Regions from separate parts of the Streptomyces sp. NPDC005706 genome, predicted to be linked through region 3. Evidence: riboswitches for the same ligand, from Rfam matches in the RefSeq annotation. Region 3 holds a riboswitch; each other region holds the start of a gene.

Region 1 (3,640 bases), on a different contig from region 3:
CCGGGAGGACGTCCAGGAGTACCTGTGGGAGCGGCTGGACACCCTGCTGTCCGGCGCCCCCATCGACTATGTGAAGTGGGACTTCAACCGCTGCTTCACCGACGCCGGCTGGCCGGGGGAGCCGTACCCGCAGCGCCTGTGGGTCGACCACGTCCGCGCGCTGTACGCCCTGCTGGACCGGCTGCGCGCCGCCCACCCCCGGGTCGCCTTCGAGTCGTGCTCGGGTGGCGGCGGCCGGATCGACCTCGGCGTGCTGAGCCGCACCGACCAGGTGTGGACCTCCGACAACACCGACCCGCTCGACCGGCTCGCCATCCAGCACGGCTTCAGCCAGATCCACCCCGCGCGCGTGATGGCGGCCTGGGTCACCGACAGCCCGAACACGCAGCTCAACGGCAGGACCAGCTCCCTGCGCTTCCGGTTCGTCAGCTCCATGGCGGGTGTGCTCGGTATCGGCGGCGACCTCACCGAGTGGACCGACGAGGAACTGGCCGAAGCCGGGGAGTGGGTGGCCCTCCACAAGGAGATCCGGCCGCTCGTCCAGCAGGGCGACCTGTACCGGCTGCGGCCTCCGACGGGCGGCCTGAGCGCCGTCCAGTACGTGCTGGGGGACGAGGCGGTGGTCCTGGCCTGCCTCCAGACGCAGAGCTACGGAGAGCCGGTACCGCGCGTACGGCTGCGCGGACTCGACGCGACGGCATCGTACGAATGCCGCGAAACGGGCGAAGTTCACCGAGGTGCCGTTCTGCTGCACCACGGACTGCCGACCGGGCTGCACGGCGATCTGGACGCGGCAGTTTTCCGCCTGCGCCGTATCTGACCCTTATGTCCTGACTGACCCCTTCGTTACAACTCGGTGTGGAATGGGGGCGCCTGGGGGAGTGGCGCGTGAGGAGCGTCATAGCCGTGACCGTCCGCTGTTCGTCATGTCCACCTAATCCCCAAGCGGATACGGCAACTTGACCCGACCGCGCGGGTGCGAATTCACGCACCGTGACCACGAATATCCCATTTGGATCTTCTGGCACGTGAACGCCGGGAATCGGTCGCTTGTTTCCGCGCGTCGGGCTCGCTTACGTTCGCCATCAATCCGGACGGAACGCCGAATCCTGCCGCCGCCCGGAGTCCCACACACATGACCCGTGCGCGGCAGGAGCGGGGGACCCAACAGGTACGACTGCCTGTCCCGGTCTCCGCGACAGGCTCGGGGTGCAGCCGCGCACCGCGCGGCCGGGCAGCTCCAGCCCGAACCCGACAGCTCACCCCGCAGGCGCCGGAGAGGAATGCGTCATGCCCGCGAAGGGTAAGCACCGCCGTCCCAAGACTCAGCGTTTCACCCGTTCCGTCGCCGTCGCCGGAACCGGCGGTGCCGCACTGGCCCTGCCCCTGCTGGGTGCCACCGGAGCGCACGCCGTCACCGCGCAGCCCGTCTCCGGAAAGACCGTGCAGTCCGTGGCGAAGACGGCGGCCGGGAAGACCGCCGCGCAGCAGGCCTCCGGCGTTCGCACCTACACGGTGAAGTCCGGCGACTGCCTCGCGAAGATCGCCGGCGAGCAGCACGTGAGCGGGGGCTGGCACCGGCTCTACGCGGACAACCGGCAGACCGTCGGCGAGAATCCGGCCCTGATCCACCCGGGTCTGAGGCTGTCGCTCGGCAAGAAGGCCGCCGCCCCGACCCGCGCCGAGTCCCCCGCCCCCGCGCAGCCTTCGAAGGCCCGCGCGGAGGCCCCGGCGAAGGCCGCCCGGTACACCCCCGCGACCCCCGCCGTCCAAGCGTCTCCGGTGGCCCAGGCCACCAAGGTCGCCCCGGCGTCTCCGGTGGCCCAGGCCACCAAGGTCGCCCCGGCGTCTCCGGTGGCCCAGGCCACCCAGGCGGCCCCCGCCACCGGCTACAACCTCCCGGTCGCCGCGCCCACCGTCGGCACCGCGTACCACGTGGCGGGCAGCATGTGGTCCAGCGGCTACCACACGGGCGTCGACTTCGTCGTCCCCACCGGCACCTCCCTCAAGGCCGTCGGCGCCGGCACCGTCGTCTCCGCCGGCTGGGGCGGCGCGTACGGCAACCAGGTCGTCATCAAGCTGAACGACGGCTACTACGCCCAGTACGCCCACCTCTCGCAGCTCTCGGTGTCGGCCGGTCAGACGGTGACCCCGGGGCAGCAGGTCGGCCTGTCCGGCGCCACCGGCAACGTGACCGGCCCGCACCTGCACTTCGAGATCCGCACCACGCCGAACTACGGCTCGGACGTGGACCCGGTCGCCTACCTCCGCTCGCACGGCGTCGCCCTCTGAGCCACCGGCGCCGAGGGACGCGCTCCTCACGACCACCTGCCTGACACGCCTCCGAAGGCCGGACCCCCGATCCCCGGGTCCGGCCTTCGGTGTGTCCGGACGGTCCCCGTACCGGCCGTATTCCTGGGTTGGCAATTTCTTTAAGGGTGTCTCATCTCACCGCTAGTCAACCCCTGCCTACGGTCGCGTAAGTCACATCCAAAGGTGAATCATGGTCCGACGTGGCAGACGATTCGAAGAGTGACAACACATCAGTGATCGGGTCGTACGTGGCGGTGGGGGACAGCTTCACCGAGGGCGTCGGCGACCCCGGGCCCGACGGGGCGTTCGTCGGCTGGGCCGACCGGTTCGCGGTCCTGCTCGCCGACCGGCGGCCCGAGGGCGACTTCAAGTACACCAACCTCGCGGTCCGCGGGAAGCTGCTCGACCAGATCGTCGAGCACCAGCTTCCCAGGGCCGTCGAACTGGCCCCGGACCTCGTCTCCTTCTGTGCGGGCGGCAACGACATCATCCGGCCGGGCACCGACCCCGACGAGGTGGCCGAGCGCTTCGAGCGGGCCCTCGCCCCCCTCGCGGCGGCCGCGGGCACGGTGATGGTGACGACCGGCTTCGACACCCGGGGCGTGCCGGTGCTCAAGCATCTGCGCGGCAAGATCGCCACCTACAACGGGCACGTCCGCGCCATCGCCGACCGGTACGGCTGCCCCGTGCTCGACCTTTGGTCCCTGAGGTCCGTCCAGGACCGCAGGGCCTGGGACAACGACCGGCTGCACCTCTCGCCCGAGGGGCACACGCGCGTGGCGCTGCGCGCCGGTCAGGCCCTCGGCCTGGAGATCCCGGCCGACCCGGAGCAGGCCTGGCCGCCGCTGCCGCCCCGGGGCACCCTGGAGATCCGCCGGGACGACGTCCACTGGGCCCGCGAGTACCTCGTCCCGTGGATCGGCCGCCGGCTGCGAGGCGAGTCCTCCGGGGACCACGTCACGGCGAAGGGCGCGCTCTCGCCGGACGACATCAAGCTGCGCATCGCGTCGGTCGCCTGACCCCGCGCGCGGCGTGACCGTGCCCCGTACCGCGATCCCGGCGGTGCGGGGCACGCCCGCGCGCCCACCGGACCCGGCCCGTGTTCCATGCCGGTGCGCTCCGGCCGGTCGACTCCGCGCGCTACAGGCCCAGTTCCCTGGCCAAGGCGTCGTTCACCCACTCCTGCGCGCGGGCGCGTGGCACCGCGCCCGGGTAGGACGTGAGCTGCACGGCCAGGCCGTCGAGCAGGGCGGTGAGCCGCAGGGCCGTGCCCGTGGGGTCGGGGCAGGTGAACTCGCCCGCCGCCACGCCCTCGGCGATGACCGCG
Region 2 (3,640 bases), on a different contig from region 3:
CCGGGGGAGTACCAGGGCGGCCGGCTCCGGCTCACCGAGTCCCGCCGTATCGAGGACGTCGTCCTCATGCGCTACGAACCCACCGCCCCCGGCACCGGCCCCGCGCCGGCCGCCGCGGACCGGCGCTGGCTGGCCACCGCCTGCGAGCTGGCCGCCCTGTGCCCGCCCTCCCGCACGGCGTTCAGCGTCGGCGCGGTCGTGGTGGCCGCCGACGGCACCGAGCTGGCCCGCGGCCACTCGCGCGAGGGCGGCGACCCCGTGGTGCACGCCGAGGAGGCGGCCCTGGCGAAGCTGGACCCGGCCGACCCCCGGCTGCCCGGCGCCACCGTCTACAGCAGCCTGGAGCCCTGCTCCCGCCGCGCCTCCCGCCCCGCACCCTGTGCCGAGCTGATCCTGCGCGCGGGCGTGCGCCGGGTGGTCACGGCCTGGCGGGAGCCGGACACCTTCGTCCCCGGCGCCGACGGCACCGGGGTGCTGGCGGCCGCCGGCGTGGACGTCGTCCTGCTCCCCGAGTACGAGGGCCCGGCCAAGGCGCCGAACGCCCATCTGCTGCCCTGAGCGGCACCGCGCGGAAACGTGTGTGCGGAGCACCCCCAGGGATGGCGTATGCTTGAGACACAACGACGCGGGGTGGAGCAGCTCGGTAGCTCGCTGGGCTCATAACCCAGAGGTCGCAGGTTCAAATCCTGTCCCCGCTACTGAAGACTCAGGGCCGGAATCCAGTACATGGATTCCGGCCCTGAGTGTTTCCCGCCCGGCTCCCGCCGGACACCGAGGGAGCCGCGCCCACAAGGCGAGTGGCGTACGTCACAGCAGGTCATCCGCTCGGGCCACAGCAGTCGCCCGCCTCCCGGGCTCCCGCCACGCTGGTCGTACGTCGAGGACACGGGAGACCAGCAGTGCGCCCTGGTGAGGTGGAGGAGAGCCCGTACGCCAGGGCGGGCGACAGATTCCCCGGCGGACCCGCACCGGACCCGGACCCGGACCCGGACCCGGACCCGGACCCGGGCCCCGGCACCGGCCCCGCGCCCCTGCCGCCGGAGCGGTGCCGCCGCCCCGTCGCGCGCACCCTGCCCCACGCCCTCTCCCTCCTGCTCATCGCCGGCGGGCTGCTGTACGACCTGCTCACCCCGCGCGACTTCACCGCCGTGCCCTTCTTCACCGCCGCTCCGCTGGTCGCCGCGCCCCTGGCCTCGCTGCGCACCACGCTCCTCACCGGGCTGGCCGCCCTGGCCGCCACCTATGTGGTGCACGCCCACTTCGGCCCGGGCCTGGACGTCAACACCGTCACCCAGATCGTCACCGTGGCCACGGTCGCCCTGCTGGCCGTCGTCATCAACCGGGTCGTACGCCTCGGCGACCGGCGGCTCGCCTCCGTCCGGGAGATCGCCGAGGCTGCCCAGCGGGCCGTGCTGCCCGAGCCCGCTCCCCGCATCGCCGGCCTCGACATCGCGGCCCGGTACGAGGCGGCGCAGGAGGGCGCGTTCATCGGCGGCGACCTGTACGCGGTGCAGGACGGCCCGCACGGCGTACGGCTGGTCGTCGGGGACGTGCGCGGCAAGGGGATGGGCGCGGTCGCCGCCGTCGCCGTGGTGATCGGGGCGTTCCGGGAGGCCGCCGAGCACGAGGCCACGCTGGAGGCGGTCGCCGGGCGGCTGGAGCGGGCGCTGGCCCGCGAGGGCACCCGGCGCGGCGTCGACGCGCTGGAGGGCTTCACCACCGTCGTCCTCGCCGAACTGCCCCACGGCGAAGGGGTGGTGCGGGTCGTCAACCGCGGCCATCCGCCGCCCCTGCTGCTGCACGCCGACGGCACGCTGCGCGCCCTGACCGCGGACGAGCCCGCGCTGCCGCTCGGCATGGGCGACCTCGGCCGGTGGCCCGACCGCGCGGCCGAGTACCGCTTCCCGGACGGTTCCACCCTGCTGCTGTTCACCGACGGCCTCACCGAGGCCCGTGACGCCCACGGCCGGTTCTACGATCCGGTGCGCCGGCTCGCCGGGCGCCGCTTCCCCGACCCGCCCACTCTGCTCACCCGGCTCGCCGCGGAGGTCAGGCGGCACTCCGGGGGCGGCATGGCGGACGACATGGCGCTGCTGGCCGTACGCCGACCCGGGGCGGATGTGACCAACAGTGATCGGACGGCAGCCCTCCGCTTCACTGCTGAGTCACCATCAAAAACTCCGTGACTCCTGAATGCGGGTCAACTCGCCCGTTTTTCACGGCCGTGCGGCGTACGTCCACTCTCGGAAACGTTAATGATCAAGCCGAACGGCTTGGAATCTCACAGGTGGGTCTATTAACGTTCGATAACGCAGCGCGGTCGTCCCAGCCGTCACAAGAGGCGGCTCCGTGCGCACGCGCCGAATCCCGCAAGGGAACCGGGGAACCACCACCTTGGGGTGAATCACGCGGATGCCACCGTGAACCGATCCGGTTCTCGGTACGTATACGCGCGTAGGAGACCTTCCTGCTCCGAACCCGTCAGCTAACCCGGTAGGCGGAGGAAGGAAAGGAGTACGCCCGCGTGGCGTCCAACCGGCCTGCCCCCGAAGCCCCATACGTGCCCAGCCAGCGTGACACCGAAACATTCGGCTACGGCGGCTACAGCGCCGAAGAGGGTCCCTGGGAGGAATGGAACCCCACCGAGGAGTCCGTCCGCCCCGTACGCGGCCGGCACCGCGTCGCCAAGCAGCGCGGCGGACTCGCCCGCAGCTCCACCGTCCTCGGCGTCGGCGTCATAGCGGCAGTCGGCGCGGGCGGCATGGCCAGCGCCCACACCGGCAAGCCGCCGGTGTCCATCTCGATGCCCGACCTGCCCTCCGTCGGCTCCCTGTTCGACGACGACCACTCCGAGGCGTCCAAGGCCACCACGGCCTCGCTCAGCTCGGTCGGCACCACCGCCGCCGACAGTGAGCAGGACGCATCCGACGCGGGGGAGACCCTGCGCAACAGGATCATGGCGCAGGCCGAGCAGCAGCAGAGCAAGGCCGACTCCACGGCCACCGCGGCAGCGGCCGCCGCCGCCGGGCAGAAGGCCGCCGACGCGGCCGCCGAGGCGCAGAAGGAGGCCAAGGCCGAGGCCGAGGCCAAGGCCGCCGAGGCCAAGAAGGAGGCCGAGGCCGCCGCCAAGAAGAAGGCCGAGGAGGAGCGGCTGGCCGCGCTGGCCAAGCAGTACACGCTGCCGACGTCCTCGTACACGATCACCTCGACCTTCGGCCAGGCCGGTTCGATGTGGTCCTCCGGCTACCACACCGGCCTCGACTTCGCCGCGCCCACCGGCACGCTGATCAAGGCCATCCACAGCGGCACCGTCACCGAGGCGGGCTGGGCCGGCGCCTACGGCTACCGCACCGTCCTCACCCTCGACGACGGCACCGAGCTCTGGTTCTGCCACCAGTCCTCGATCAGCGTCTCCGCCGGCCAGAAGGTCAGCACCGGCGACGTCATCGGACGTGTCGGCGCCACCGGCAACGTCACCGGCCCGCACCTGCACCTGGAGGTCCACCCCGGCGGCGCTGCCACCGGCATCGACCCGATGGCGTGGCTGCACGGCAAGGGCCTCAATCCCTGAGCCCGGCCCGGGCCTCCTGAGCCCGGCATCCGGCATCTCGATCCAGCAGCCCTGACGCCCCCGGCGTCA
Region 3 (3,640 bases):
ACAACCCTGAACACCGAAGGGCAGCAACACATGGCTGAGCGCCGCGTCAACGTCGGCTGGGCCGAGGGCCTCCACGCCCGCCCCGCCTCCATCTTCGTCCGAGCCGCCACGGCCACAGGCGTCCCGGTGACGATCGCCAAGGCCGGGGGCAACCCCGTCAACGCGGCCTCCATGCTGGCCGTCCTGGGTCTGGGCGCCCAGGGCGGCGAGGAGATCGTCCTCGCCTCCGACGCCGAGGGCGCGGACATCGCCCTGGACCGTCTGGCCAAGCTGGTCGCCGAGGGCCTCGAGGAACTGCCCGAGACGGTCTGAGCCCTGGCTCACGAGAAACACCGGAGCCGTGCCGTCCTTTCCGGGCGGCACGGCTCCGGTGTTTCACCGATTATTCCGGTGCGCGGGAAATCCGGGCACCGGAAATACCCCGCCCCGAAATTCCCTCTTCTTTGTATACGGCCCCCGTGTTAATTACGCGGGCTCGACATGTTTACAACGTGTTGCGAAGTCCTCACACGGTCCGGGCGACCCCCGCCGCCGGAAAAACGCAACCGGTGCGCGGCCGTCGCGCGCTCAGTGTGCAGCGCCGTGACGGCACGCGCGCGTTCGCCGTCGCCACGCGCCACCGCGTCCACGATCGCGCCGTGCTCGGCCCAGGAGTCCACCGGGCTCGGCGGGGCCACCACCGCGTACATCCAGGCGATCTTGTGCCGGAGCTGGGTCAGCATCGACGTCAGCGAAGGGCTGCCGGACGCCTGGGAGAGCGTCTCGTGGAACCAGCCCCCCAGCGCGCGCAGATCCTCGCTGTTGCCCCTCCTGGCCCGCTCCTGCCCCAGCCTGACCAGGCCGCGCAGCACCTTCAGATGGGCCTCGGTACGCCGCTGGGCGGCACGGGCGGCGCCGAGCGGCTCCAGGAGCATGCGCATCTCCAGCAGGTCGGCGGCCTCCTGCTCGGTCGGCTCGGCCACGCACGCGCCCGCGTGCCGCCGGGTCACCACGAAGCCCTCCGCCTCCAGGGTGCGCAGCGCCTCACGGACGGGGACGCGCGAGACGCCGTAGCGGCGGGCCAGGACTTCCTCGGTGAGCCGGCCGCCTCGCTCATGGACACCCGCGACGATGTCGTCCCGGATCGCCGTGCACACCGAGTGCGCCGGAATACGCATGACCGACCTCCGCCTTGATCCCCGTGAAACGCCGACGATGGACGTGTTGATCCGTGACTCTATTCCAAGGGAGCGGAATTTCCGACGGCGGGCCGGAATCCATGCATATTTTTTGGCCGACCGCGCCGTCACGCATAGCTGAAAACCGCGAAAGCCCCGGCTCGGTGAGCCGGGGCTTTCGGATGTCCGCGCGGGACGGGGTCAGACGTGCACGCCGTGCTTGCGGAGGTAGGCGATGGGGTCGACGTCCGAGCCGTAGTCGGGGGAGGTACGGGCCTCGAAGTGCAGGTGCGGGCCGGTGACGTTGCCGGTCGCGCCGGACAGGCCGATCTGCTGGCCCGGAATCACCTTCTGACCCACCGTGACTCCGATGGACGACAGGTGCCCGTACTGGGTGTACATGCCGTCGGCCATCCGGATCACGATCTCGTTGCCGTACGCCCCGCCCCAGCCGGTGGAGACGACGGTGCCGGCGCCGACCGCGTGCACGGAGGTGCCGCTGGCGGCGTGGAAGTCGATGCCCGTGTGCGAGCCGGAGGACCACAGGGAGCTGCTGGCCTGGTAGGCCGTGGAGACGTACGAGTGCACGATCGGGGCGACGAAGGCGTTCAGGCGCTTGCGCTCGGCCTCACGGGCGGCGCGCGCCGCGGCCTCGCGTTCCTTCTTCGCCTCGGCGGCGGCCGCCTTGGCGGCGGCCTCCTCGGCCGCCTGCCGCTCGGCGGCCTGGGTCTGAGCGGCGGCCTGCTCGTCGATCTGCTCGGCGACGTCGTCGCTCACACTGATCACCGGAGTGAGGCCGGTCTGCTCGACGGGCTTCTCCGCGGCGAGCGCCGGCGAGGCCGCGAGGGTGCCGATGACACCGGTGGTGGTGAGGGCTGCGACACCCGCCGCCTGAGCGGTGGTGCGCTTGACGCGGCCGGGCTTGCGGTGCTTCCCGGAGGCGCACATGAACGCCATGAAGTGGCTGGTCCTTTCCTTCCCTCTCGCCTACCGGGTTAGCTGACGGGTTCGGAGCAGGAAGGTCTCCTACGGACCCCCTCGCTCGCGCGCGGGCGTCCGATTCACCCCAGGGACTGCGATGGGTCCCCGGCTCCCCTGGCTCGCGCCGTACGGGGACTCGGCGATGACTGTCCGGTGCCGCGGACGCGGCGCACTGCCTGACGGACAGCCCGGAAGACGCTAAGCGGGCCGGTCCCCGGCGCCCAAACGAATCCGTGATTTTGTAGCGCATCCCACAGGGCAGACAGGCAACCTCTGCCCCAATTCGGACATCTGAACAAGGACGGTTCACCCGTTTCGGGAAGGACCGCACACACGAGGGGGACCTGACGGCCCGTCGGCCGCGAGGTCCCCACGCGCGCGTGACGCCGTCCGGCCGCTACTCGGCGGCGACGACGGTGACTTCGCCGATGCCGAGCGCCTCCACGGGCTCCTTGATCTGCGCCGCGTCACCGACGAGGACCGTCACCAGGCCGTCCACCGGGAAGGCGCTGACGACCGCCGCGGTGGCCTCCACGGTGCCGGTGGCCGCGAGCTGCTGATACAGCGTCGCCTGGAAGTCGTCGGGCAGGTGCTGCTCGACCTGGTCGGCCAGGGTGCTCGCGACGGCCGCCGCGGTCTCGTACTTCAGCGGCGCCACCCCGACCAGGTTCTGCACGGCGACGTCCCGCTCGGCGTCGGTCAGGCCCTCGGCCGCGAGGGTGCGCAGCACCTTCCACAGGTCGTCGAGCGCCGGGCCGGTGTTCGGGGTGTCCACGGAGCCGCTGATGGCGAGCATCGCGGCGCCGGTGCCGTCCGGGGCGGACCGCAGGACCTGCCCGAAGGCGCGCACGCCGTAGGTGTAGCCCTTCTCCTCGCGCAGGACGCGGTCCAGGCGGGAGGTGAGCGTGCCGCCGAGGCAGTAGGTGCCGAGCACCTGGGCGGGCCACACCCGGTCGTGCCGGTCGGGGCCGATCCGGCCGATGAGGAGCTGCGTCTGGACGGCGCCGGGCCGGTCGACGATGACGACCCGGCCGGTGTCGTCGGCGGTCACCGGCGGCACCGGGCGCGGCTCGGCGGGGGTGCCGGTCCAGGCGCCCAGGGTGTCGGCGAGCAGGGCGTCCAGATCGGTGCCGGTGAGGTCGCCGACCACGACCGCGGTCGCGGTCGCGGGACGGACATGCCGGTCGTAGAAGGCACGGACCGCGGCCGCGTCGATCTTCTCGACCGTCTCCTCGGTGCCCTGGCGCGGCCGCGACATGCGCGCGGTGGCCGGGAACAGCTCCCTGGAGAGCTCCTTGGCGGCGCGGCGGGAGGGGTTGGCCAGCTCGTGCGGGATCTCGTCCAGCCGGTTGCGCACCAGCCGCTCGACCTCGCTCTCCGCGAAGGCGGGGGCGCGCAGGGCGTCGGCGAGCAGGCCGAGGCCCTTGGCCAGGCGGGAGGCCGGCACCTCAAGGCTGAGCCGGACGCCGGGGTGGTCGGCGTGCGCGTCGAGCGTGGCGCCG

Evidence for each region. A riboswitch is a leader RNA that binds a small molecule or an ion and turns the genes downstream of it on or off. The one in region 3 is predicted to bind cyclic di-AMP.
Region 1: another riboswitch for cyclic di-AMP. It lies ahead of ABZ478_RS28790 (peptidoglycan DD-metalloendopeptidase family protein); the one in region 3 lies ahead of ABZ478_RS27735 (M23 family metallopeptidase).
Region 2: another riboswitch for cyclic di-AMP. It lies ahead of ABZ478_RS24110 (M23 family metallopeptidase); the one in region 3 lies ahead of ABZ478_RS27735 (M23 family metallopeptidase).

What each region holds. Positions count from the first base shown of each region.
Region 1 is NZ_JBEXYS010000023.1:111,141-114,780, reverse strand. Features, by position in the region: gene ABZ478_RS28795 (alpha-galactosidase) at 1-820, shown strand, start outside; cyclic di-AMP (ydaO/yuaA leader) riboswitch at 1,091-1,286, shown strand; gene ABZ478_RS28790 (peptidoglycan DD-metalloendopeptidase family protein) at 1,291-2,292, shown strand; gene ABZ478_RS28785 (SGNH/GDSL hydrolase family protein) at 2,547-3,332, shown strand; gene ABZ478_RS28780 (TetR/AcrR family transcriptional regulator) at 3,454-3,640, opposite strand, start outside.
Region 2 is NZ_JBEXYS010000016.1:18,486-22,125, reverse strand. Features, by position in the region: gene ABZ478_RS24125 (dihydrofolate reductase family protein) at 1-558, shown strand, start outside; tRNA gene ABZ478_RS24120 (tRNA-Met) at 625-698, shown strand; gene ABZ478_RS24115 (PP2C family protein-serine/threonine phosphatase) at 900-2,186, shown strand; cyclic di-AMP (ydaO/yuaA leader) riboswitch at 2,349-2,517, shown strand; gene ABZ478_RS24110 (M23 family metallopeptidase) at 2,525-3,571, shown strand.
Region 3 is NZ_JBEXYS010000021.1:116,516-120,155, reverse strand. Features, by position in the region: gene ABZ478_RS27745 (HPr family phosphocarrier protein) at 31-312, shown strand; gene ABZ478_RS27740 (GntR family transcriptional regulator) at 462-1,157, opposite strand; gene ABZ478_RS27735 (M23 family metallopeptidase) at 1,359-2,114, opposite strand; cyclic di-AMP (ydaO/yuaA leader) riboswitch at 2,127-2,290, opposite strand; gene ABZ478_RS27730 (pitrilysin family protein) at 2,536-3,640, opposite strand, start outside.